DNA from 2 places in the Sporosarcina sp. OR05 genome. Region 1 is predicted to be linked to the other one. Evidence: riboswitches for the same ligand, from Rfam matches in the RefSeq annotation. Region 1 holds a riboswitch; the other holds the start of a gene.
The links. A riboswitch is a leader RNA that binds a small molecule or an ion and turns the genes downstream of it on or off. The one in region 1 is predicted to bind FMN.
Positions count from the first base shown of each region.

Region 1 (3,212 bases):
GAGCGACTGCTGCACTCGATCCTAATCCTCTTCCTGACGGTATGGATGAATCGATCTGTATCGATAAATTCGTATCCGTGGCATGTAACAATTGCAGCGATTCTTCTACACTCGCTTTAAAACCGGATAACTCGACAGGTGCCTGTTGAAGCTCACCACTAAAATATCGACTTGTTACACAAATTGACGTTTTATTATCATTTTCAATACCTTCCCTTACAGTCGCAACGACGTTCACAACCGGAAATGGCAAGGCAATTGCAGGTTTATCATAAACAACGGAATGTTCTCCGATGAGGATTACTTTTCCGTGTGCTTTACCTTCTGCTTCTCTTGACATGCGTGTGTTCCTCACTTTTTCAACAAAATTCAACGATTCACTGGTGTAAACCTGCTAATTCTTCCTCATTATAAAGTACATAGTGCCCTATTTCAGCTATTTGGCTTTATGAATGGATCACAGCGTTTTTGTAAAAACAAAACTCGCACGCTCATACCCCATTTTTTCTTCATAAAACCGGTGTGCATGTTCTCGTTGGAGACCAGAAGATAGTGCAATCCGGTCAAATCCTTCTTTCTTTGCAAGCGAATGGACAAACGTCAATAGCTGTTCACCAAATCCTTTTGATCGAAATGCTATGTCAGTCACTAAATCACAGACCCAAATATACTTTCCGTAATAAAGCGTAATCATTGGTTGAAAACCAATCACAGCTACGATACGTCCATCTACTCGCAATGCGAATTGGCGGTAGGTCTCGTTCTTTTGAGCTTCTTCCACCAGTGCGATATAACTTTGCTCAGTAAATTGAGGTCGTAGGTACCGCATGACATGAAATCCTTCCAGTAGTTCTTGCCGTGATTGTAATTCTTCAATTGTACGATTTTCCATTCGTCGCCTCCATTCTTGAATGTTTCAAACGATTCATTTTCAGTTCAATCTATTTTACCTATCTTTCTTTCAATCCGTTCAGATTGTATAAGCTAAATGACTCTAAATACACTTCATGATAGCATTTTAAGCGCTTAAAAACGACGGTTAATCAACAATTGACGCTTTCTTGTTTATAAAAAGAGTTTGGCAAGTCGCTATTTTTGTGCTAAATTGATTGCGGTAAATAAAATACTGCAACTTCGGGGCAAGGTGAAATTCCTTACCGGCGGTGATCGAGCAATCGCGCTCGTCAGTCCGTGACCCGTTCTTCTCTACTTGAAGACGGTGGAGCTGGTGTAACTCCGGCACCGACAGTGAAAGTCTGGATGGGAGAAGTTGCAGGCGTTTTTTTGCCATGCCCACTATACGTCTGCCCTTTTCATGTTGAAAGGGGGAACAAAATGACAGATGAAACTTATATGAAACTCGCTTTAGATCTTGCAATGACTGCTGAAGGTCACACTTCTCCGAATCCGATTGTCGGCGCTGTTTGCGTAAAAGACGGCCAAATTGTCGGAACAGGTATGCATGTACGTGCAGGGACACCGCATGCTGAGGTGCACGCTTTAACAATGGCCGGCGCGCAAGCACAGAATGCCGATTTGTATGTGACACTGGAACCATGTGCACATACGGGGAAAACGCCACCGTGCACGGATACCATTATTGAGAGCGGTATACGACGCGTTTTCATTGCGTCATTGGACCCTAATCCCGCCGTCAATGGCAAAGGGATCAGGCTTCTTAGAGCTGCAGGCATTGAAGTCATTTTAGCTATTTGTACAAAAGAGGCAGATTTTAGTAACCGGGCATATTTTCATTTTATAAAACACGGAACACCGTATATCACCTTAAAAGCCGCCACATCATTGGACGGCCGCCTAGCGACGCACACTGGGGACAGCAAATGGATAACTTCGTCACACGCAAGATCGGATGTCCATACCCTCCGCCATACCCATGATGCGATACTAGTAGGTGTAAATACGATTCTTCAAGATAACCCTTTCCTCACCACCCGTTTGCCCCATGGTGGAAAGAACCCTATTCGCATAATTTTAGACAGGCATCTACGGACGCCACAAACAGCTAATGTCATTCAGGACAATGCTGCAGAAACAATCATTTTTACTGTCGGACAAGACACACTGACGAACCAGTTCGCAAAATACCCCCTCGTAACCGTTGAGTCGATTCCTCCTGATGTCGACTATTTACACGAGGTGTTAAAACGTCTCGGTAAACGTGGGATTATGAAACTACTCGTTGAAGGTGGCAGTCAAGTACACTCCAGTTTCATCACAGCAGGTTTAGCGGATGAATTGTATTTGTATGTAGCCCCGAAACTGATTGGAAACGGTCCTTCCCTTTTCATGGACCACGGCTGTACCCGTATCGCTGAAGGGAAAATGCTCGACATCCTCGATATGAAAACACTTCATGAGGATGTACGTATCCATGCCCTTTTCAACAAGCGAGGTGATGACTAATTGTTCACTGGAATTGTTGAAGAAATTGGAACGGTGCATGCAGTAAACAGAGGAAACCGATCTATGTCGTTAACGATCGTCTGTACGACTGTTCTTGCGGATGTCAATTTCGGTGATAGTCTAGCTGTGAATGGCGTCTGTTTGACGGTTTCATCTTTTACATCAACGTATTTTACTGCAGATGTCATGCCGGAAACGTTTCAGTCGACTACGTTATCCAAACTCCAAAAGGGAGACAAAGTGAATTTAGAACGAGCAATGGCCATGACGAGCCGCTTTGGCGGACATATCGTATCAGGTCACGTTGACAGCATAGGAAAAATCACTTCAATGCGCAAACACGAAAATGCACTGTATATGGACATTCAACTAGAAGAATCGTTGTTGAAATACATGATTCCGAAAGGGTCCATCACAATTGACGGAACTTCATTGACGATTTTTGATGTGTTTTCAACTGGCTGTACAATTTCATTAATTCCAACGACGCAACAACAGTCCATTATTGGCATGAAGGTAGTTGGCCATTATGTAAATGTTGAATGTGACATACTTGCGAAATATGTAGAGCAACTATGCCGCCCAGCGACTCAAAAACAACATCAAAAAGACGTACTGACAATGGATACACTCGTCAAAAACGGATTTTACGCATAAGGAGCTGAGAACGTGTTTGCATCGGTAGAAACAGCACTCGAACAACTTAAACAAGGAAAAGCCATTATTGTTGTCGATGACGAGAAGCGAGAAAACGAGGGTGATTTCGTAGCACTTGCGGAATTTGCCAC
Region 1 is NZ_JANKJL010000012.1:49,532-52,743, forward strand. It holds gene mvk (mevalonate kinase) at 1-340, opposite strand, end outside; gene NRI27_RS14695 (GNAT family N-acetyltransferase) at 458-892, opposite strand; FMN riboswitch at 1,127-1,276, shown strand; gene ribD (bifunctional diaminohydroxyphosphoribosylaminopyrimidine deaminase/5-amino-6-(5-phosphoribosylamino)uracil reductase RibD) at 1,336-2,424, shown strand; gene ribE (riboflavin synthase) at 2,425-3,081, shown strand; gene NRI27_RS14710 (bifunctional 3,4-dihydroxy-2-butanone-4-phosphate synthase/GTP cyclohydrolase II) at 3,094-3,212, shown strand, end outside.

Region 2 (3,212 bases), on a different contig from region 1:
TAAATATACTTCGTCAACACGCGACTCCATTGTTAAAGCTAGCTGCTCCCATGTTTTTGCAGACATCCCGCTCCCAGCTAGACGATAAGAAAACAGATATTTTTGTCTGTCCGTCATTCCACAATTATTAATGGCTAAAATCAGTTCTTCCCTTAGAGAAGCGCCTAATTGCTGTCTGGAGATCGATTGCTGAAGAATCAGCTTTTTAACGAACATTTGTATCTCCGTTTCACTTCGCATAGGCACAAACGTTCTAATTCCATCACGTAAATGCGACACCGTTTGCACTACTAACGCCACTCTACCAAAGAACACCATTTCTTTCCCTCGATAATCCCAACCTTTAAACTGATATGGGGCTACCGCTGAAATTGCCTGCCGACCCTTTTCTGTTACGTGTATAAATTCGTCTTGCGCGCAAATGAACCCCTCTTCAAATAGTTCTTCTATTGCATCGTTGAACAAATCTTGTCGAATTTTCGGCCAAATACCAAAGTAAGGCTTACTATTGAAATAGTCTACATCTTGGAGGGTTTGACCAGATTTCTTCCCACGAATAATGTGTAGGCTTGCATTCATTGAACGTTGCCCGGACATCTTTTCTATGATGAATAATAGGATTGTTGACAAGTTCAAGTCCAATTCCTCCTCATTGAGATGTTTTTAGGTTGAAAACTTACGAAAACAGCTTTAGAATAGTAAAGGAACTAAATAGATAGTGCGGAGAAAAGAGGAGAGAACGTCTATGTCTAAGAAATACACCATTGTTGACCAAGATACATGTATTGCATGCGGCGCTTGTGGAGCTGCTGCACCGGACATCTACGATTATGATGACGAAGGAATCGCTTACGTTATTTTAGATGATAACACGGGTAATACAGAAGTTCCAGAAGAACTGATGGAAGATATGGAAGATGCGTTTGATGGTTGCCCTACTGATTCAATTAAAGTCGCGGATGCTCCATTTGAAGGCGATCCGTTAAAATACGAAGATTAATTTTTTAGGGGCAATACGCCCCTTACATAACTGAGGTCGGCAGTCCAATTGTCACCACTACTTCAAATGAATAACCGCACATAGAAAAAAGCTGTCCAGATAGTGTTTTCACACTTTCTAGACAGCTTTTTTTATTGAAGCGTCAATTTCCGCTGTTGCTGATCAATCCATTTGCTCATACTTTTGTACAATAACAAAGAGATAACCATTAGCATGACGCCTTTAATTAGATTAAATGGTAGAATACCAAGCACAATTACGTTGAACAACGCTTCCCCTGTATAAGGTGGCATATTCAAGAAATAGACATACATCGGTAGGAATACTAAATAATTCAGTGCACTCATACCGACAGCCATCGACAGTGTTCCTACAATAAGGCCAACTGTCAAGCCTTTTGTCGATTGGACCTTTTTAAAGATCCAGTAAATTGGCATGATGAAAAGTACGCCCGTTACAAAGTTTGCAATTTCGCCAACCGGTACACCTGTCGGACTTCCCGATAAAAACCAATACAAGATATTTTTTAGCAGTTCAACTGCAATTCCTGCAACTGGTCCCATCGTTAAAATTGCAACCACGGCTGGCACTTCACTGAAATCGATTTTCAGGAATGGCGGCAATGCTGGCAATGGGAAGTTCAACTGCATAAGCACCGTTGAAATGCTCCCAAGCATAGCGATGAGAATCATCTTTCGTAGTTTCTTGTTATTCACTTGTTCCTCTCTCCTTTTGCGATTCACTTCAAAAGAGGAAAGGTTTGACCGTATAATGTGTGTCTATGAAAAAACCCTAAAGCAATTACATGCTTTAGGGAGAGTTTAAGGCGTCATTAAATAGAGGGTTGTAGATAGAGCCTGTGACTCTATTTTCACCCATACTTAAGAAAGCACCCTTTTTGTAGACAACACAAAAAGACGGCTGCACCTTCACCTTCTCCCATCCAGACTATACTGTCGGCTCTGGAATCTCACCAGAATCAGCTGTTAAGCTCGCGGGCTAAGAAAATTACTTTTCTATTTCCGCCGGTCGGGAATTACACCCTGCCCCGAAGATGAATCAATATTAACTTACTATTTCATTGTATAGAAAAAAGACTGATTTGTAAACGGTATTGTTTACAATTCAGTCTTCCTCTATTCACCAAACAATCGGATTGGCTGCAACGGGTTTCGGCAATGGTTTTGTAAGCGTATATCGCTCAAAATATTCTTGTTTTACGTTGTGCAATTGTATTTGTTTGTCAAAACTAGCTGCTGTTAACATGAACGCTTCCACCATTTCGAGTATTTCGTTAGGAGGGTAAGCATCTAAATCCAATAACTGTTTAAAAGAAACTGTTACAACATCATCTGTTTCTTGGATTGTATAGTCCACAGATGATGGGATAACGGAAGTCACAATATCATTTTCAGGATTTTTCATCGCCAATAATGCTTCCTGAATTTCATCGAGCTTCCTATTCTCATAAGGGATTAAGTACGATTGTTCCTCGTTGACAGTGTATTTGTAAAAAGCAGACGGCCTCTTAAGTGTTACCTCCATCGCTTCACCGATATAGTCAAAAACAACAGGCTCATTCTTGTCATCGACTACTTTCATCTCCTTAAAATCCGGAAACGATGCGATTGCAGAAAAAGTGTACGCACCAATTGTTGTCGGCGACATGTCATATTCATGCTCAGATGGCATTTGGTGAATAACCGTATTACCTTGGAAAGAAATCTTCCCCTTATAAGGATGGTAGTCTTCAAAACCAAGTCCTTCCTCATCAATCAACTTCGCATAATGATTGTAAAGCTCCACACTGTTGACGTTTTCGGAAGAGATATCTGATTGAATCAATTCGGTAGGAATTAAAAATGTTATCGGTACAACATCTACAACATGGACTAATCCTATTGTAAATAACTTCATTCCATCCGTATCGTTTTCAAGAACAACATGACTTTGCATTCCCTTTCCAGCCATAAAAGTAGTTGGTGAGTCCGCCTGAATCGCATTTCGCGTCGCAGGCTCCTCCATCGTTTCAGACTCTTCTGCGCTTTGTTTAAATTGAGCAGTATCGACTGATTCACCGTTTTGAGGTGCAGATTTTTCGCTCATTTCCATGCTGGTGTCCGATAATTCGAATCCACCCTTTAAAAACGATGGTACCAGTAATGTTAAGACAAGCATCGCAGCAACTGCAATGAAACCAGGCATCCATTTT
Region 2 is NZ_JANKJL010000002.1:455,723-458,934, reverse strand. It holds gene NRI27_RS06510 (YpbB family protein) at 1-636, opposite strand, end outside; gene NRI27_RS06505 (ferredoxin) at 746-1,000, shown strand; gene NRI27_RS06500 (ECF transporter S component) at 1,132-1,716, opposite strand; FMN riboswitch at 1,928-2,060, opposite strand; gene NRI27_RS06495 (hypothetical protein) at 2,141-3,212, opposite strand, start outside.
Region 2: another riboswitch for FMN. It lies ahead of NRI27_RS06500 (ECF transporter S component); the one in region 1 lies ahead of ribD (bifunctional diaminohydroxyphosphoribosylaminopyrimidine deaminase/5-amino-6-(5-phosphoribosylamino)uracil reductase RibD).